3 regions of the Pseudomonas sp. KT_2_4 genome follow, and region 2 is predicted to be linked to each of the others. Evidence: riboswitches for the same ligand, from Rfam matches in the RefSeq annotation. Region 2 holds a riboswitch; each other region holds the start of a gene.

Evidence for each region. Region 2 has a riboswitch for cobalamin ahead of AB9N64_RS02055 (CbtB-domain containing protein). Riboswitches for the same ligand answer to the same signal wherever they lie in the genome.
Region 1: another riboswitch for cobalamin. It lies ahead of AB9N64_RS08190 (ABC transporter substrate-binding protein); the one in region 2 lies ahead of AB9N64_RS02055 (CbtB-domain containing protein).
Region 3: another riboswitch for cobalamin. It lies ahead of cobO (cob(I)yrinic acid a,c-diamide adenosyltransferase); the one in region 2 lies ahead of AB9N64_RS02055 (CbtB-domain containing protein).

The regions. Positions count from the first base shown of each region.
Region 1 is NZ_CP166962.1:1,794,953-1,801,710, forward strand. It holds gene AB9N64_RS08170 (NADH:flavin oxidoreductase) at 1-584, shown strand, start outside; gene AB9N64_RS08175 (protealysin inhibitor emfourin) at 599-904, opposite strand; gene AB9N64_RS08180 (M4 family metallopeptidase) at 934-1,995, opposite strand; gene AB9N64_RS08185 (DNA/RNA non-specific endonuclease) at 2,132-3,061, shown strand; cobalamin riboswitch at 3,180-3,373, shown strand; gene AB9N64_RS08190 (ABC transporter substrate-binding protein) at 3,488-4,498, shown strand; gene AB9N64_RS08195 (FecCD family ABC transporter permease) at 4,495-5,499, shown strand; gene AB9N64_RS08200 (ABC transporter ATP-binding protein) at 5,496-6,260, shown strand; gene AB9N64_RS08205 (GNAT family N-acetyltransferase) at 6,377-6,758, opposite strand, start outside.
Region 2 is NZ_CP166962.1:449,404-456,161, forward strand. It holds gene AB9N64_RS02030 (SET domain-containing protein) at 1-2,352, opposite strand, end outside; gene nfuA (Fe-S biogenesis protein NfuA) at 2,567-3,151, shown strand; gene cobM (precorrin-4 C(11)-methyltransferase) at 3,267-4,013, opposite strand; gene AB9N64_RS02045 (cobalamin biosynthesis protein) at 4,084-4,476, opposite strand; gene AB9N64_RS02050 (CbtA family protein) at 4,473-5,177, opposite strand; gene AB9N64_RS02055 (CbtB-domain containing protein) at 5,189-5,377, opposite strand; cobalamin riboswitch at 5,473-5,685, opposite strand; gene AB9N64_RS02060 (M10 family metallopeptidase C-terminal domain-containing protein) at 5,877-6,758, shown strand, end outside.
Region 3 is NZ_CP166962.1:2,071,742-2,078,499, reverse strand. It holds gene hda (DnaA regulatory inactivator Hda) at 1-173, shown strand, start outside; gene AB9N64_RS09515 (C40 family peptidase) at 383-1,012, shown strand; gene AB9N64_RS09510 (C40 family peptidase) at 1,157-1,696, shown strand; gene AB9N64_RS09505 (sorbosone dehydrogenase family protein) at 1,820-3,133, opposite strand; cobalamin riboswitch at 3,233-3,480, shown strand; gene cobO (cob(I)yrinic acid a,c-diamide adenosyltransferase) at 3,559-4,170, shown strand; gene AB9N64_RS09495 (cobyrinate a,c-diamide synthase) at 4,167-5,558, shown strand; gene bluB (5,6-dimethylbenzimidazole synthase) at 5,555-6,205, shown strand; gene cbiB (adenosylcobinamide-phosphate synthase CbiB) at 6,202-6,758, shown strand, end outside.

The DNA of each region.
Region 1 (6,758 bases), 1.3 Mb from region 2:
ATCAGTTCTTCTGGGAAGGCACCAATCAGCGTCCCGACCAGTTCAATGGCGCATCCATCAAGGAGCGCTCGCGTTTCGCCGCAGAGGTGGTCAAGGCGATACGTGCAGCAGTAGGCCCGGCGTTCCCCGTGATATTGCGGGTGAGCCAGTGGAAGCAGCAGGATTACAGCGCGCGCCTGGTGACCACGCCGAACGCCATGTCGGACTGGCTGGTGCCGTTGGTGGAAGCGGGTGTCGATATCCTGCATTGCTCACAACGGCGTTTCTGGGAAGCCGAATTTCCCGAACTGGATGGCGAGCAGGGGCTGAACTTCGCCGGCTGGGCCAAGAAACTCACCGGCGCGGCGACCATCAGCGTGGGCTCGGTCGGCCTGTCCGGGGACTTTCTTGCCGCCTTCGGAGGCGAAAGCTCTCAACCCGCCAGCCTGGATAATCTAGTGCACAGGCTTGAACGCGAAGAATTTGACCTCATCGCCGTTGGCCGCGCATTACTGAGCGACCCACAGTGGGCCAGCAAAATTCGCACGGGAGAGACCTCCAGCCTGAAAGCCTTCAGCCCATCGGATCTTGCTGAGCTCATCTAGCCAATAGGCCCAAGTCAGCCCCGACTATGCCGTCGCACGCACTGCACCAACCCGTCCAGTGCCGGGGGATTCACCGGCGCGAGCACACAGACCGTGTGCTCGCGCTTGCCTTCCGCAACTGTCAGGGTGTAATGCACCCGGCCTGGGTTGCCAGGCTCGGGATCGGTGCTTTGCGGCAACTGGAAAAAACCCGACGCTTCAATCAGTTGCCGCAACTCCTGCTGATCAGGCTCGGGCAGCGCGTCCAACTCTACCGTGCGCGGCTTGGCCAACCCCGGAAAAAACGCCGGTCCGCCGCTTTCCTTGATTGAAATTCGCATGGTTTTTCCTCGCCGCTCAGGCGGCTTCGTCAAACGTTTATGCCCACCGCTTTCCAGCCTTCCTTGACTGCCTTTTGCTCAGCTTTGTTCACACCATAAAGCTGGCCGGCAATATCGTGCGTGATACGTGCAAAACGCAAAAAGCCGGAATTGGGCCGCAACCGCGAATCGCGCAGTGCGTCATACCAGATACGCCCGGCACGCTCCCAGGCGAACCCGCCAATCCGGGTGGCCACCTGATAGAACGCGTGGTTGGGAATGCCGGAATTGATATGCACCCCACCATTGTCCTCGTAAGTGTGCACAAAATCATCCATGTGCCCAGGCTGCGGGTCTTTGCCCAGCAGCTTGTCATCAAACGCGGTGCCCGGCGCTTTCATCGAACGCAGAGCGGTGCCTTTGATCTTTTTGGTAAACAGCCCCTTGCCGATCAACCAGTCGGCGTCCTCGGCCTTTTGCTTCAGCGCGTACTGCTTGATCAGCGAACCAAACACATCCGACAGCGACTCGTTCAGCGCACCGGATTGATTAAAATACATCAGCTTGGCTTCATCCTCGGTCACGCCATGGGCCAACTCATGGCCAATGACGTCGAGTGCCACGGTGAAGCGGTTGAACAGCTGCTGGTCGCCATCGCCGAACACCATCTGGGTCGAATTCCAGAACGCATTGTTGTAGTCCTGGCCGAAGTGCACCGTGGCGTCCAGCGCCATGCCCGCATCGTCGATGGAGTTGCGGTCGAAGACCTGGTCGAAAAAATCGAAGGTTGCGCCCAGGCCGTCATAGGCTTCGTCTACTGCGGCATCGCCACTGGCGGGCTGCCCTTCGCCGCGAATCAGCTTGCCGGGCAGGCTGTCGGTGTTTTCGGCACTGTAGATCGAGCGTTGCTTCTCGGCGCCCACGGCCAGTGCCATGCGGGCCGGGCCCTTGGCGGGTACCGCGACCATACGCAACGAGCGGAACGTGCTGTCCTTGGCGCGCGTGCGTAATGCGACCTCCCGTTGGGCTTTATCCCCGTGGCGGGCGATCTGGTCGAGCATGTACGGCGGGATCAGGCAAAAAATCGGGTTGCGCAGTTGGCGAACACACATGAGCTGGCTCCTTTTTGGCGTGTGATGAACGTCCGGGTAACGGTTTTCAGGATAGTCCTGAGTTCGCCACCTGGGCCAAATTGTCATGAGTTTGTGTTTCAGTGGTGTTTATCCGAGGCCCATAAGGAACATGCCCATGCCTGCCCGCACAGCTAACATCGACCTTTCCCATCGCCCAAGGCTCGCCGACCTGCGCCCATTGGTCGCAGCCAGCCCCAGCCTGCTGGAAGCCAGAGCCGCGACGCCGCGTGTCACAGCAGCCAAGGACCTCAAAAACCGCGCGGGCTATGCCGACGACTTCCTCAGCGACTTCGTGGTGCCATGGCCCACGGTTGACCAGCCACTGGCAGGCGACGTGCAACCCAAGCGTCTGGACTACACGCATTTCTCCATCACCCTGTCGCGCTCTCGACGACTGGCGCTGTACGTGGGGGTGAATATCGACGGCGCCAAGCATGTAGACATCACCCGCAGCAACGACACCTGGGCCTACGATGGTCGCCTACCCCTGGAGGCGCAGGTAGGTGAAGAGCTCTATGCCGGCAATGGCCTGGACCGCGGCCACCTGGTACGGCGCCAGGATCCCAATTGGGGCGACGAGGCGACCACCGCCAACTTCGACACCTTTCACTTCACCAACTGCTCGCCACAGATGAGCGGCTTCAACCAGAAGACGTGGCTGGAACTCGAAGACTACATCCTCGACAACACCCAGCGCTGGAAAGCCCGGGCCACGGTATTTACCGGACCAGTGTTCGCCGATGACGACCGACTTTACCGTGGCGTGAAAATCCCCAAGGCGTTCTGGAAAGTGGTGGCCTACCTCAGCGACGAGGGCAAGCCGTCCGCCAGCGCCTACATGATTGACCAGAGCCGCGAACTGGGCCAACTCGACCTGGTATTCGGCCCGCTGCGAACCTACCAGCGCAGTGTGATTGCGATCGAACAATTGACCGGCATCCGCTTCGCCAACCTGGCCGACTACGACGGCTTCAGCAACGAAGAGCGCGCCACAGGCACCCGGATCGAAGCGCTGATCCGCGGCCCCCAGGATATTCGGCTCTGACGCTTCTTTTGTAGCAGCGAGCTTGCTCGCGAAGACCAGGAAAGCGCCGCGGGGCATCAGGTGCCCAGCGTTATCGTTGACGACCTTCGCGAGCAAGCTCGCTCCTACAGGGATGATCGCTTACCATACGGCCGCCGGTTCCCGTATGGGACTAACAGGGAATTCGAAACGCCGCACGCGGCGTGAACCGAAACTGCCCCCGCAACTGTAGATGCCGAGCCTGCCCTTGAATGCCACTGGACCACGTCCGGGAAGGCGGGGCATGGCGACGACGCATCAGTCAGGAGACCTGCCGGCCCAGCTAATTCACTAACCGGCGGGGTGTCCGGGAAGGACATCCTGGCCCTGCGTATCAGCAGCGCCCATGGGCGTATTTCCGAGCCGTACCTCCCCTGCTGCACCTACGGTTCACAAGGAGATCGCCTCATGCTGCCACGCGTTACCGCCCTGATCGCAGGTTTGAGTGTGTGTGCCCTGGCGCAAGCCGCGCCCACTCAGTACCCGCTGACCCTGCAAAACTGCGGCAGCACCCTGACCTTCCAGCACGCCCCCGCCCGCAGCGTGACCATCGGCCAGGCCGCCACCGAGATGCTCTACGCCCTGGGTGTGGGCGACAAGGTGGTCGGCACTTCGCTGTGGTTCAACAACGTGGCGGCGCAGTACAAGGCCCAGGACGATCACATCGAGCGCCTGGCCAACAACGAGCCCAGCTTTGAAGCCGTACTCGCCAAGCGCCCGCAACTGGTGGCCGCCGAGCTGGAATGGGTGGTGGGCCCCCAAGGCGTGGTCGGCACCCGTGAGCAGTTTCATGAACTGAAGATCCCCACCTACCTGTTGCCGTCCGACTGCGAAGGCAAGGACAACCTGGTGGGCGCCGATGGCACGCGATTGGAGCCCTTTCGCATCGAGACGATCTACCAGAGCCTCCAGCAACTGGCGCAGATTTTCGACGTGCAGGATCGCGGCCAACAACTGACCGACGAACTCAAGGCGCGCCTGGCCAAATCCGTCGCCACGGCCCAAGGCAAGGGCTTGCAGCAAGCCAGTGCACTGGTGTGGTTCTCCAGCGCCGAAATGGCCAGCGACCCTTACGTAGCCGGCCACAAAGGCGTGCCGCAATTCATGCTGCAAGCCCTTGGCCTGCGTAACGTGGTGCAGTCCGATGAGGAGTGGCCCGCCGTCGGCTGGGAAACCATCGCCAAGGCCAATCCCACCTTCCTGGTGATCGCACGCATGGATCGCCGTCGCTACCCGGCCGACGACCATGAAAAGAAACTCGCCTTCCTGCGCAGCGACCCCGTGACCCGCAACATGGACGCGGTGAAGAACAACCGCATCATCATCCTCGACGCTCTGGCCTTGCAGGCGAGCCTGCGCACCTTCGAAGGCCTTGAACAACTGGCGGCCGCCATTGACGGCTACCACCTGGGCCAATGATGCGCACCCTACTCGCCCTGGCGTTGCTGCTGCTCGCCCTGCTCGCTGGCGTCGCCATCGGTGAAACCGCTATCGAACCGCAGGTGGTGCTGCAGGTGCTCGCCAATAAACTCTGGGGCGCCGGCTACGTACTGGACCCCATCGACGAAGGCGTGGTGTGGAACTACCGCCTCACCCGTGCATTGCTGGCCGCAGCTTGCGGCGGAGGGTTGGCAACGTGCGGGGTGATCCTGCAATCGCTGCTGCGTAACCCGCTGGCCGACCCGTACCTGCTGGGCATCAGCGCCGGCGCGTCAACCGGCGCGGTGCTCGTGGCCTTGATCGGCGTGGGCGGTGGCCTGGTGTCGTTGTCGGCGGGCGCGTTTGTGGGGGCGATGGCGGCCTTTGCGCTGGTGACGCTGCTGGCGCGGGCCAGCGGATCGTCCAGCGGTACCGGGCAGATCATCCTCGCGGGCATCGCCGGTTCACAGTTGTTCAATGCCCTGACCGCGTTCCTGATCACCAAGTCGGCCAGCTCCGAACAAGCCCGCGGCATTATGTTCTGGCTGCTGGGCAACCTCAGCGGCGTACGCTGGCCGTCGGTGTGGTTGGCGGTGCCGGTGGCGGTCGTGGGGCTCGCGGTGTGCCTGTGGCACCGGCGGGCACTGGATGCGTTCACCTTCGGCAGCGACTCGGCGGCCTCCCTCGGCATCCCGGTGCGCCGCGTGCAATTTGTGCTGGTGGCCTGCGCCGCGCTGGTGACGGCGGTGATGGTGTCCATCGTCGGCTCCATCGGGTTTGTCGGCTTGGTGATTCCCCATGCGGTGCGCCTGTTGCTTGGCACCGGGCATTCGCGCTTGCTGCCGGCCAGCGCCTTGGGGGGCGCGCTGTTTCTGATCGCTGCAGACGTGCTGTCGCGCACCTTGATCAAGGGCCAGGTGATTCCGGTGGGGGTGGTGACCGCATTGGTAGGCGCGCCGGTGTTTGCGCTGATCCTGATTGGCCGGAGGAATGCGCGATGAGCGTGCTCAGTTGCCGCGGCCTGGGCTTCAAAGTGCGTGACGCGCAGTTGCTGCGTGACATTGACCTGGACGTGCAGTTGGGTGAAACCCTCGGTATCGTCGGGCCCAATGGTTCAGGCAAATCCACCCTGCTCAAATTGCTGGCTGGTTTGCGTGTGCCGGCCAGCGGCGAAGTTCGCCTGGGTGGCAAGCGGCTCGGTGAGTTGTCGCGCCGCACCATCGCGCAGCAATTGGCGGTTGTGGAGCAACAGGCCGACACCGACGACGCCATCCGCGTGTTCGACGCCGTGGCCCTGGGTCGCACGCCATGGCTGTCGGCATTGAGCCCCTGGTCGCGTGAAGACGACGCCATCGTGCACCAGGCCCTGCATGACGTAGACGCCACCCACCTGAGCCAACGCGCCTGGCGCAGCCTCTCGGGGGGCGAACGCCAGCGCGTGCACATCGCCCGCGCCCTGGCGCAACGCCCGCAGATTTTATTGCTGGATGAGCCGACCAATCACCTGGATATCCAACATCAACTGGCGATCCTCAAAGGCGTGCAAGGCTTGCCAGTGACCACCTTGATTGCGCTGCATGATTTGAACCAGGCGTTGACCTGTGATCGCCTGGCCGTGCTGGATCGCGGGCAACTGGTGGCGCTGGGCGCGCCGCTGCAAGTGCTGACGCCACAGCGCTTGCAGGAGACCTTCGGCGTGCAGGGGCATTACCTGACGGACCCGTTCGACGGCGCGCAAATCCTGCGCCTGCGCTCCAACTGAATCCGTAGGTTGGGGCAGCTTGCTCTGGTGACGGTCTGACGGCCAACTGTGGTCCAAATGTGGGAGGGGCTTGCCCCCGATGAGGGAGTGTCGGCAAGCCCCCTCCCACATTGGTTCTACAGAGGCCGATGCATGTGGGTGGTTTGCCAGATCGGGTCGGCCTCGACATCCACCACCTCAAACCCCTGCCTGCGCCAGAAATCAATCGCACCGGGCAGAAACGGATGGGTATGCAAGTACATCATCTCTACGCCATCGGCCCGCGCCAGCGCCTCCAGCGAGCGGTATAACCGGCCCGCCAGGCCCAAGCGTCGCGCTGCCGGGAGCACATACAGGCGCACGACTTCCACCGTCTTGCGCCCCTGGTAGTTCAACTGCGGGAAGCGGCCGTCGTAGGGCCGATAAGCCACCGCGGCAACGATCCGGCCTTCGGCACGAGCAATCAAAAACCGCCCGCCCCCCTCAAGGTAGATCGCTTCAAACTGCGCCAGATCGTGG
Region 2 (6,758 bases):
CAGCTTCCCGGTCAGTTTCGCGAGCTTAGGCAGCGCCAGGCGCAGCCCGGTCTTGCCTGCGTGGATGAGCAGGCGGGTGGAGCCGGCCACATACCGCCCTACCGGCAACGCGAAAGCTACGATGTCAATGAACAGGCCGGCGACGCCTGACTTGATGCGCTGGGGATCACCGGAGGCGATGTCGTCGATACCGCCCCAAAACGGGATAAAAATCTTGCCCCAGAACGCCAAGTCTTCGAGTACCTCAGCGGGAATGTCTACCTCCCGCGTGTCTTTGCGGGTTTTTTCCAGGAGGGCTTGCTCATCGCAGAAAAACAGCTCGCGGGCAATCATGCTTGCCAGGGTTTCACTGCGCGGCGCATACAGCGTGTTGGGCGCGAACGATGGGATGCGCGGCCCTGCGTCGATGCCAGGCAGTGTCTCGCCGACTTGTTCAACGATCAACTCAGCTTTTTTGCCTGGTCTGGGCGCTTTGTTCTCGCGGTAAGCCTCTCGATCAAACGGTACTTCGGTGGCCAGCCTGTACTTGTCCCAGCTCATGGCGTCGCGTAGCTCTACCACTTTGCCGTTTAGCGGTAGGCTTTGCAGGTCTTTGCGTCGACGCAGCAGGCCGGCGAAGGGGAATACCTCGATGTAGATGGCATGGAGGGGCGAGCGGGGCTTGGCGATGCGTAGGATAAAACCTGTCCGGTAACGAACGGCATCGGTCTTGGCTTTGGTTTCATATTCGATGGGCACCTTGTCCAGGGCTTCTCTTAATGAATACACGGTGATCTCGTCCTGATCCACATCCAGGGTCGCATTGCCCAGGTGCGCAAGCAGTGACTGGATTAAGGTCTTGTAGGCGTTTCTCGGCATCTCAAGGGCGTCGCGAAAGGCTTTGTCGTACTCCATGTCCGAGACAAAGCGCCAACGGCTGGGCAGTTTGAGTTTGAGGTTCTGAATTGCGTTGAACATCTCATATTCATGCTGCTCCAGGGCGGTGACGGCCTGGGTGAGCTCATCCCGTGAGTGGCCCGACGATCGGCTGGCGATCAGGCCGTTGGCCTGTGCCCATTGCACGGTGGGGCCCAACTTGGCCGCTGCGACCAGTGCCTGTTGTTTAATGTCATCGCCGCTGGCGCGAAAGTGTTCCGCCGCCAGGTTGAGCAATTGTTCGAAACTCATGTGGCGCGATGAACCCGGTGCAATCGTTTCGGCCAGCAGAAAGCCGCTTCTGAAATTGACCCAGGTACTGGTGGCAGCGTAGGGGAGGTCATCGGGAATATCGGCCACCCAGACTTCGCTGGCAACATTGGCCTTGAGGACGCACACCGCCAATTGTGCCGCGTCAGCGCTGATCGACAAGCTATGTTCATAGCGGCTGATCAAGGATTGGCGGACCGACGAATAAGACGCGCCAGGCGCGATGAATAGTTTCAATTCGTTGTCGATCAGCGAGTCGGTGCTGGGAATGATCGTCAGCCACAACGCGCGCCACAGTAATTTCACCCGTACCGGGTCTGGGCAGATTTCGTCCTTCTGGCTGCCATACCAGTCCAAGGCCTTGGCAATCCGTTCGCCCAGTGCCAGGTTATCGGGGCTATTGAGCAATTGATCGAGCAGCACGGTGGGGGTGGTGGTGAGCATGTCCTGTTGTGAGGCGGTGAATGTTTCGGGCAATACATGACGGAACAGCGATTGACGGGTTTGTGTTTCGATCTGGCGGATAATCTCCTTGATTTTCTGGTCGGCAGGCGCATCCAGCAAGTGCTGCAAATCGCTGAGGTTGCCTTCGTGTCCGAGTTTTTTCAGGGTGTGATGTTCCTGCAAGACAGCGAGAACCGCTTTCCACTGCTCGCGGGTTTTGGGCTGTGCCGGGATGATCGAGTAATACTTGAGCACCAGATCAAACCGCACCGAACCGTCGCTTTTGAGGCCGTTACCCACACGCCGGTTGATATCCAGCAACACGTCGGCGTCGATGTACCAATAGGTGGGCATATGGCGCAGGATGACCGAATGGTCGGCAATGCTGAACGTTTCGGCAGGGTCGGGTATCGGTGAGCGCGTGCTGCTGAACAGGGTGGAGAGCAGGTCGTAAAGGAAGTCCCGGCCGATAATGGAATCATCCGGTTCGGGCTTTTCCCGCAGGAAGCGCTGAAAGTCTTCATCGGCTTCCAGCTTTGCCAAGACTCGAAAGGCTTCCTTGCACTCGCGATGCAGTTCGCTGTTGTGCGGGGGGCAGTAGTACACCTCGGCGGCGGATGCCGTCAGCGAGCCTTGTGTCGTCACAAAATCAATCAGATGGTCCAAATGCACTTGCTGTTCCGGCAAGCCCTTGAAATAGAAGCTCTGCAATGCGTTATTCATTCAATCCTCACAATCCGTAGTCGAAGAGGATTCACTCTATTGAGCCGGGGTTTGCGGGGAGGGCTATATAGGTAGGCACAGGTTTTCGCAGAAATGGCCAGGTGTCACGATGCGTCAGGCCAACAGGAACAGGTCTTTCCCGACAAAAATACTCGGACTTTGTACCTGCGTAATAATTTGGCGTAAACTGCGGGCAAGCCTGTGAGGAGTTTCCATGACTGCCATAACCATTACCGACGCCGCCCACGATTACCTGGCTGACCTGCTGTCCAAGCAGAACACCCCGGGTATCGGCATCCGCGTCTTTATCACCCAGCCCGGCACCCAGTATGCCGAGACTTGCATTGCCTACTGCAAGCCCGGCGAAGAGAAGCCTGAAGACACCGCCCTGGGGCTCAAAAGCTTCACCGCGTACATCGATGCCTTCAGCGAAGCCTTCCTGGACGACGCCGTGGTCGACTACGCCACCGACCGTATGGGCGGCCAGTTGACCATCAAGGCCCCCAACGCCAAGGTGCCGAACGTCAACGCCGACAGCCCGGTCAATGAGCGTATCAACTACTACCTGCAAACCGAGATCAACCCGGGGCTGGCCAGCCATGGCGGCCAGGTGAGCCTGATCGACGTGGTGGATGACGGTATCGCCGTACTGAAGTTCGGCGGCGGCTGCCAGGGCTGCGGCCAGGCGGACGTGACCTTGCGTGAGGGCATCGAGCGCACGCTGCTGGAACGTATTCCTGAACTCAAGGGTGTACGTGACGTGACTGACCACACGCAGAAAGAAAACGCCTACTACTGAGTAAGGTGTTCACTGCGAACAAAAAAACGGCGCCCGTGAGCGCCGTTTTTTATTATTTAAATTCATAGAGTTGCAAAATATATCTGATAAAGCAGATCAAGTGTGGGAGCTGGCTTCAGGGGCGATAGAGGTGCGCATGCCCTGCGCGGTACAGCGACGACTCGCTGAAACTGTCACTGGACAACACCCGGCCCACCACAATCAACGCTGTTCGCCGAAACCCCTTGGCCGCGACTTTCTCGGCAATGTCACTCAGCGTGCCCACCACCCACTCCTGATCCGGCCAGGTGGCACGGTGTACCACGGCAATCGGGCAGTCTGCGCCATAGTGCGGCAGCAGCTCGGCAACGATTTTCTCCAGATGATTGACCCCCAGATGAATCGCCATCGTGGTGCCATGCCGCGCCAGGCTGTCGAAGTCTTCACCGGGGGGCATGCTGGTTTTATCGGCGTAACGGGTCAGGATCACGCTTTGGGCGATGTCCGGCAGGGTCAGTTCGGTCTCCAGCAGGGCCGCGCACGCGGCGACCGCCGTGACCCCTGGAATGATCTGGAAAGGGATGCCCAGCTCACGCAAATGGCGTATTTGTTCACCAATCGCCCCATACAGGCTGGGATCACCGGAGTGCACCCGCGCCACGTCCTGGCCTTGGGCATGGGCCGTCTTGATCAGCTCGATGATCTGCTCCAGGTGCAGTTCGGCGCTGTTGACCACCTGGAGCGCCTGATGACCTTCCAGCACGGCGGCGGGCACCAGCGAGCCGGCGTAGATGATCACCGGGCAACTGCGGATCAGCCGCTGGCCCTTGACGGTGATCAATTCCGGGTCACCGGGGCCGGCGCCGATAAAGTAGACGGTCATGGAGAAATCCTGTTGAAAAACGGGCGAGCATGAACACGGCTCATGCTCAAGAGCGGAAATTATCGGGTTTTTAACCCGCGCAGGCTAACGCAAAGGTGGCCTGCGCGCTTTTTTGACGGGTGATCAGCAGGCGGGCAGGGCTGTCGGACAGCTGTTCGGCCAGGGCCAGGGCGGCGCTTTCGGCCACGCCGTAACAGCCGGTGTGGGCAAAAGCCAGCGCTGAGCGATGGCTCAGCCGATGTTCATAGCCCGCCAGGTGCTCGGCGCTGAAGCACTGCAAGGGCAGGTTCAATCGCTGGGCCAGTGCCAGCAGCCCAGGTTCATCGCGTTTGTGGTCAATGCTTGCCAGCGCGGTCACGCGTGAGCGATCAATGCCGGCCTCGACCAGGGCGCTGTCGAGCAACGCCAGCAGGCTGTGAACCTCACAGCCCCGCTGGCAGCCCAAGCCGACAACCAGGATCATGCCGAGTATTGGTCGTCGCGGTTGCGGCGGAACAACCAGGCGCTGATCAGGCCCAAGGCCAGCCAGAAAGCGACGTTGGTCAATTGCGAGGCGATCTTGAACTGCGCTTCGAGCGCCTCCGGGGCCAGCATCGAATGTACCTCAGGTTGCGGCGCGCCGATGACGTGGGGCACGGCAAGAATCGCCAGCCCAAGGCCTTTCAACAGCCAGTTGCGGCCGAACACGATCAGCGCCAGGCCGGCGGCGGTGGAGGCTGCGGTGCCGATCCACCAGGTCTGGCGCAGTGTCAGGTCCGCCGCCGCAGTGCCCGGCAGTTCCGGTGGCAGGCCCAGGGTGGGTGCCAGTACAAAGGTCGCGTAGCCGGCCAGGCCCCAGAGCAGGCCTTGCGCGGTGCGGGTCGGCGCACGCAGCGTGTAGAGGCCGGCGAGCATCAGTGCAAAGCCTACGGCCACCACCAGGTTGCCTCCAGTGGTGGACAACACCCGCTGCCAGCCATCTTCCGGCTCCCAGGCTTGGGCATCGTGGCTGTGGGCTGCAGCGCCAGCGGCGTGCTCATGCACCATTTCGGAGGCTGGCGGGGCTTTTTCAAAGCTTTCCGCCTGCAGAATCAGCGGTGCCACCCAGAAACTTTGCAGCAGGGTCAGCAGCAAGGCAGCCAATAGCCCAGTGAAACCTGCGGTTTGCGCAATACGCTTGATCATGTCGGCAGCTCTCAATGGCACGGGAACGCGGCGCTGTGGCGGGTATCGTGGGCGGCGTTGTGCACTGCCTCGATATGCGAGAACCCGGCGAAATACACCAGGCACGCGCCAAGGATCGACGCACCGATGGCGGCGGTCAGGCGTTGGCTGAGGGTGGCGGTGCTAGTGGCGGTGTGCGAAGTGCTGCTGATGATCGACATGGCGCGTCCCTTTCAGGTGTCAGGGTGAAACGAGCGCATGAAAACCCCACGCGCCAGGCACGCAGGGTTCGAACAGCGCCCGCCCACCGCGGGTTTGTTATCTGAAGTTTTCGGGCCGGTCTCCGGGCTTGCGAGGGGCGGCTCTGGAAAGAGTCCTCCTGAAAGCATCGCCTTCCCATGCACAAGCACAGTGGCCATGACGCTTCGCTCGCTTACCGTTGCGGGGGCAGCACCGGACTTGTCATTGGATTTGACGCACCGGTTTCCCGTTTCACCCTGTGAAGGGCACCCGAAACAAGGTGTGTAGGAGAGCATGGTGTGCAGGTCAGCGTCAATTGGATGAGGACACCTACGAAGTACACGGCGATGAAGTATTTGCAGACGCAATAGGCAGACACGCGATGTATGAAGTGTTTGGGAACGCCTGCGCTTTTTTCGATAACTCAGAAGGAAACCCGGTTTATCTCCCCGCGCAACATTGAAATTAACGGTGGGCTTTATGCGACTTTCCAATACGCTGCAAAGTTTTCATGCGCCGCTTGCTGGCGATCAGCAATCAGCGGTGGCCGATGCGACCCTCAGGCCCAACGACCCCTCTGAATCGAACGTTGATAAACCCTCTTTCACGGTTGATCAGGCCGCGCGTCAAATCACTCGAACCGGCCATCGTTGGTTTGACGCCAATCGCGACGGCATCACGCAGATCTCCTATTCATTCAACAAGCACGCAAGAGGGCACACGGCGTTCAATGCGACCCAGAAAGAGCAGGCCCGGCGCTCGATGCAATCGTGGGAGGATGTCGCGAATGTTTCATTCCAGGAAGGCAGTCGTCGCCCCGAGGGGCTTCTAGCGTTCTCCAATAGCACGGACTACGAGGTCGCCTTCGGCCAGTATCCGGGCCAGGAAGGTAAAGTGCTGATCAATCCCCGATTTGGCACCAATACTAATCCAGCCTTGCACAACCATGGGCGAATGACCCTGACCCATGAAATTGGGCACAACCTGGGCCTGTTACACCCAGGCACCTATAATTTTGGTAATCCCAATTACCGCGATCACGCCTTATATGCTCAGGATACGCGGGCTTACAGCGTGATGAGCTACTTCGATGCACCTGAAGCGGGTAAACACTTCAATGGAAAGTTACCGTCGGCGCCGATGATGGATGATATCGCCGCTGCGCAGCGGGTTTATGGTGCCAATAACACGACGCGCAATTCAGATACCACCTATGGCTTCAACTCCAATGCGGGACGAGACTATCTGGAGTTGAACTCGCGTCACGATACGGCCTTGTTTTGTGTATGGGACGGTGGTGGTGTCGATACGTTGGACTTTTCCAAGTATCACCAAAACCAGACTATCAATTTGCGGGCGGAG
Region 3 (6,758 bases), 1.6 Mb from region 2:
GCGCTTCCCGTCGTGGCCTGCACCTGACTGACGAAGTCGGGCACTTTATCCTCACCCGTGGCACCCGCAGCATGAGCGCGCTGTTCGATTTGCTTGAGCAACTCGACCAGGCTTCCTTGCAGGCACAAAGAAAATTGACGATCCCTTTCCTGAAAGAAACTTTGGGCTGGTAAGGTCTTGATTTTCCGTGTAACGGCATTTTCAAGGCGTCAGAAAACCTGCGTTTGAGCCCGAAGGGTTACGCAACTCAAGCGAGAAATGGAATCACGGCTTAGATGGCATAGTCGAAACGATAAGTCACATAGATCGCGATTGAATTTGCAAATCGATGTGATAGAGGGCATAGTCTCGGCTTCTTTACACATCAGCCACGGTCGTGCCCATGCTAAATCGCTTCGCACCCCTCGTGCCTCTCGCACTCGTTACCCTGTTGTTTGGTTGCGCCTCCCACCCTCAGCAGGTGGCAGAACAGCAAAAACCACAGGTTCAAAATCAGGCAAAGTTCGTTGCTGCACAGTCTGCTTCTGTTTATGAAGAAGAGGTGGCAACCGAAAAAGAACTCGCCGAGTTCTCTGACAGCAAGCCTTACCAACTGCCTCTTCTGGCCGACAGCATCCTTGAGCGCGGCATGTCCTTGATCGGTACCCGTTACCGTTTCGGCGGCACCTCGGAAGCCGGTTTTGATTGCAGTGGGTTCATTGGCTACCTGTTTCGTGAAGAAGCTGGCATGAATCTGCCGCGCTCTACGCGCGAGATGATCAACGTGAATGCACCGTTGGTCGCGCGAAACAACCTCAAGCCCGGTGATCTGCTTTTCTTTAGTACCAGTGGTCGCGGTCGTGTCAGCCACGCCGGTATCTACCTGGGCGATAACCAGTTTATTCACTCCAGCAGCCGCCGCAGTGGTGGTGTTCGGGTCGATAACCTCGGTGACAGCTACTGGAGCAAAACCTTCATCGAAGCCAAGCGTGCACTCGCCATGGCTCCGACTACGGTTACCGCTAGTAAGTAAAGTTAAAGTGATACTTGAAGTTTGACGTGTAAGCGCTAGAATCCCTGGACATTGTTGTCATCCGTTCGCGCGAGCTTTGCTTGCGCGTTCTGGTTTTCAACGTTCGGCAGCGAAAGCCGCATCCAGACCAGGATTGTTCTGCACATGTCGACCTCGGCCCGCCTGATGCTTATTGTTTGCGCCGCGCTGCTCAGCGCCTGCGCCAGTCGTACACCGCCGCCCGCGCCCGTCGCGGTCAAGCCTAAGCCGGTGTTCAACTATGCCACCCAGAATTTCTCGCCTGCTGCCGAAGACGTGCTCTTTCGTGCGCTGGGCCTGGTCGGCACGCCATATCGCTGGGGCGGCAACACACCGGACTCGGGGTTCGATTGCAGTGGCTTGATCGGCTTTGTATTTCGCGACGCTGCCGGCATCTCATTGCCGCGCACCACCCGTGAATTGATCGTGATGCGTGCCCAGGACGTCAGCGAACAAAACCTGCAAACCGGCGATCTGCTGTTCTTCGCCACCGGTGGCGGTTCGCGGGTCAGCCATGCGGGCATCTATGTGGGCGAAGGGCGCTTCGTGCATGCACCGCAGACCGGCGGTACGGTGAAGCTGGATACGCTATCCAAAGCGTATTGGCAGAATGCCTACCTGAGTGCCAAGCGCGTGTTGCCAGGGAATCTGGCGCGTAACCCCTGAATCAATAAAACTCCAAAATGTGGGAGCGGGCTTGCCCGCGAATGCAGTGTGTCAGTCAACGGCTTAGTTGGCTGGGCCACCGTAATCGCGGGCAAGCCCGCTCCCACATGGGTATGTGGTTATTTACTTAACAGCCGACACACGCCAAACCTTATTGCCCACATCATCGGCCACCAGCAAATCCCCCTGCTGATCTATCACCACGCCGACCGGCCGGCCCATGGCTTTCTCATCGCTATCAAGAAACCCCGTCAGCACATCCACCGGTTGCCCTTTCGGCTGGCCCCCTTCGAAGGGGACGAAAATCACCTTATAGCCACTGTGCGGCTTGCGGTTCCAGGAACCATGCTGGCCGATAAATGCGCCATTACTGAAGGGGGCCGGCAGTTTGCTGCCCTCGGCGAAGGTCAACCCCAGCGAGGCAGTATGGGGGCCTACCGCATAGTCGGGAGCGATGGCCTTGGCGACCATGTCAAGGTTCTGCGGGGTCACACGCACATCTACATGCTGGCCGTAATAACTGAAAGGCCAGCCGTAGAAGCCGCCATCCTTGACCGAGGTGATGTAATCCGGCACCAGGTCACTGCCGATTTCATCGCGCTCGTTGACTGCCGTCCACAGCCTGCCGCTCTGAGGTTCCCAGGCCATGCCGTTGGGGTTGCGCAGGCCGGAGGCAAAAATGCGGTGTTGGCCGCTGGCGCGGTCGACTTCCCAAATGGCGGCGCGACCCTGTTCGGCTTCCAAGCCGTTTTCGCCGACGTTGCTGTTGGAGCCGACGCTCACGTACAGCTTGCTGCCGTCCTGGCTGGCCACCACATTTTTGGTCCAGTGGTGGTTCAAAGGGCCACCGGGTAAATCCACCACCTTGGTGCCTGGGGAGGTGATCGCGGTTTCACCTGGCTGATAGGGGAAGCGCAGCAACTTATCCGAATCGGCCACGTACAGGTCGTTGCCCACCAAGGCCATGCCAAACGGCGAGTTGAGGTTCTCCAGGAACACCGTACGAGTTTCTGCCACACCGTCATGGTCGGCATCGCGCAGCAAGGTAATGCGGTTCGGGCTCGGCACGCCGGCGCCAGCGCGGTCCATGACTTTTTCCATCACCCAGCCGCGCACGCCTTTGGCATCGTCCGGCTTGGGCGGTGCATTGGTCTCGGCCACCAGAACGTCGCCGTTGGGCAGCACGTAGAGCCAGCGCGGGTGGTCCAGGCCTTCGGCGAATGCGGCCACTTGGGTGCCGGCGGCGGCGACGGGCTTGGCGCCTTCGGGCCAGCCGATGGCCGGGGCGATATTGACGGTGGGGATCAACGTCTTGTTCGGCTCCGGCAGCCGGGGCGAGGGCCCGGTGCCGTCGGCGACCTGCAGGGTCGAGCTTTCGCCGCACGCAGCGAGGCTACCGGCGAACATGATCAGTAGGGCGAGTCGGGTTTTAGGCATGGTTTTCTCCTTGATACCTGTAGGGGTAGAGAAGCACGAACGGCGGATGGTTCAAGTACAAGGCCAGCTTTAATTGACGCTCCACCCCCAACCCACTAACCTTCGCGGCTTGTTCCAGGTGCTCTGTGGCGCGCGCGTCGACAGAGTGAAACAGGGAAGCCGGTGAGTGAGCGCACTTGTACACAGTGCTGCCGCGATTCCGGCGCTGCCCCCGCAACGGTAAATGAGTCAAGACGGTGCTGTTTGCCACTGTGTCGCGTGCGATATGGGAAGGCGCGCCCTCGGCTGCTTGCTATCAAAAGCGCCACTCATGAGCCCGGAGACCGGCCTGGATCATCCAACAGCATCACGGTGGGCGATGCTTGGCTGTCTGTTGTTTCTTTTTCCTGCCCGCCGTTTTTGTCCAGCCCCAACGGAGAGCTGCCATGACTGATTCCCCCGACCGCGACGAACGCCACCTGGCGCGCATGCTGCGCAAAAAAGCCGTGATTGACGAGCGCATCGCCAATTCGCCCAACGAGTGCGGCCTGCTGCTGGTGCTGACTGGCAACGGCAAAGGCAAGAGCAGTTCGGCGTTCGGCATGTTGGCCCGGGCCATGGGCCATGGCATGCAGTGCGGTGTGGTGCAGTTCATCAAGGGGCGTAACAGCACCGGCGAAGAATTGTTTTTTCGCCGCTTCCCCGAGCAGGTGCGCTTTCACGTGATGGGCGAAGGTTTCACCTGGGAAACCCAGGATCGCCAGCGCGATATCGCCGCTGCCGAAGCGGCTTGGGCAGTGTCCCGGGCCATGTTGAATGACCCTTCCATCGGCTTGGTGGTGCTGGATGAACTGAACATCGCCCTCAAGCACGGTTACCTTGACCTGGACCAGGTACTCAGCGACCTGCAAGCCCGCCCGCCCATGCAGCATGTGGTGGTCACCGGCCGTGGCGCCAAGCCTGAGCTGATCGAAATGGGCGACACCGTCACCGAAATGGGCATGCTCAAGCACGCGTTCCAGGCCGGTATCAAGGCACAGAAAGGCGTCGAACTTTGAATCAGCCCCGTCATTGCCCGGCCGTACTGATCGCCGCTCCGGCGTCCGGCCAGGGCAAAACCACGGTCACCGCCGCGTTGGCGCGTTTGCACCGCAACCTGGGGCGCAAGGTGCGCGTGTTCAAATGCGGGCCGGACTTTCTCGACCCGATGATCCACGAGCGTGCCAGTGGCGCGCCGGTGTACCAGTTGGACATGTGGATGGTGGGCGAGCAGGAAAGCCGCCGCCTGCTCTGGGAGGCCGCGGGGGAGGCCGACCTGATCCTCATCGAAGGCGTGATGGGCCTGTTCGACGGCACGCCTTCCAGCGCTGACTTGGCGCGGCACTTCGGTGTACCGGTGCTGGGCGTGATCGATGGCACGGCTATGGCCCAGACGTTCGGCGCCCTGGCCCTGGGGCTGGCGCGCTATCAGCCCGACCTGCCGTTCGCCGGCGTGCTGGCCAATCGCGTCGGCACCCTGCGCCATGCGCAATTGCTTGAAGGCAGCCTCACTGAGGGCTTGCGTTGGTACGGTGCATTGTCCCGCGAGACCGGCATCGAACTGCCCAGCCGCCACCTGGGCCTGGTGCAAGCCAGCGAACTGAATGACCTTGATATACGCCTGGATGCCGCCGCCCAGGCGTTGGGCAGCAGTTGCGAAGTGGCCCTGCCGCCGCCGGTGACCTTTGCCGCGCCGCACGTGATCGAAACCGAACCCTTGCTGGCCGGTGTGCGGATTGCCGTGGCCCGTGACGAAGCCTTTGCTTTTACCTACGGCGCCAGCCTGGATCTGTTGCGGGCAATGGGCGCGGAGCTGAAGTTCTTCTCACCGATCCATGATCGCCAATTGCCTGAAGCGGACAGCCTCTATTTGCCCGGCGGGTATCCGGAACTGCACCACCAGGCATTGTCGGCCAATACCTCGATGCTGGACGCCATTCGTGCTCATCACGCCGCTGGCAAACCGCTGCTCGCCGAATGCGGTGGCATGCTCTATCTGCTCGACTCGTTGACCGATGTGGAGGGTGAGCGCGCCGAACTGGTTGGCTTGTTGCAAGGCGATGCGGTGATGCAGAAGAAACTCGCGGCCCTGGCGCTGCAAAGCGTCGAGCTGCCGGAGGGGACCTTGCGCGGGCATACCTATCACCATTCCCTGACTAGTACCGAATGGGCGCCGATTGCCCGTGGCCTGAGCCCTAACGGCGGGCGCGGTGCTGAAGCGGTTTACCGACAGGGTCGTTTGACCGCCTCCTATGTGCACTTTTATTTTCCGTCGAATCCTGGCGCGGTGGCCGCGTTGTTTGCGCCCGACCTTGAGACCGCTATCGCAGGCAAGCCAGCTCCCACAGTTGACCCAGTTGCAAACCAATCCAATGTGGGAGCGGGCTTGCTCGCGAAGAGGCCATGACTGACAACGCATTCCCCCAAGCCGACCGCGAAGCCGTCTACCGCGCCATCGCCGAACGCCGCGACATGCGCCACTTCCGCGGTGGCAGCGTCGCGCCTGAACTGCTGCAGCGCCTGCTCCACGCTGCGCACCAGGCGCCCAGCGTCGGCCTGATGCAGCCGTGGCGTTTTATCCGCATCAGCGATCGCTCGTTGCGCAGCCAGATTCAACAGTTGGTAGAAGAAGAGCGCGTACGCACCGCCGAAGCATTGGGCGAGCGCTCCGATGCGTTCATGAAGCTCAAGGTCGAAGGCATCAACGATTGTGCCGAGGTATTGGTCGCCGCCTTGATGGACGATCGCGAGCGCCACATCTTCGGGCGCCGCACCCTGCCGGAAATGGACATGGCCTCGCTCTCCTGCGCCATCCAGAACCTGTGGCTGGCGGCGCGCGTGGAAGGGTTGGGCATGGGCTGGGTTTCGCTGTTCGACCCCCAGGCCCTGGCCGAGTTGCTGGGTTTGCCACCCGGCGCAAAACCCCTTGCAGTGCTGTGCCTGGGGCCGGTGGCCGAGTTTTACCCGGCACCGATGTTGCAGCTTGAAGGCTGGGCCGATCCGCGACCGCTGAGTGACATGCTGTATGAAAACACGTGGGGAGTGAGTCAATGAGTGTGGCCTTGCTGTGTGTGGCTGCGGTGGCGCTGGATGCGCTGCTCGGTGAGCCCAGGCGCTGGCATCCGCTGGTGGCGTTCGGCAATTTCGCCGGGCGCATCGAGCAACGTTTCAATACTGGCGGGCGTGGCTGGCGCAGCCATGGTGTGACCGCGTGGTTTATTGCGGTGGTGCCGCTGACCCTGCTGGCCACGGCGTTGTCGTGGGCGCCTTATATCGGCTGGCTGCTGGAGATCCTGGCGTTGTACTGCGCCCTGGGCATGCGCAGCCTGGGCGAGCACGTGATACCAGTGGCCCAGGCCCTGCGCCGTGATGACCTGGACGAGGCGCGTACACGTGTGAGTTACCTGGTCAGCCGTCAGACCAGTGAACTGGACCGTACTGAAGTGGCCCGCGCAGCCACCGAATCGGTGCTGGAGAACGGCAGCGATGCGGTATTCGCCGCGTTGTTCTGGTTTGTGGTGGCCGGTGTGCCGGGCGTGGTGCTCTATCGTCTGAGCAACACCCTGGACGCCATGTGGGGCTATCGCAATGAGCGCTTTGAGCGCTT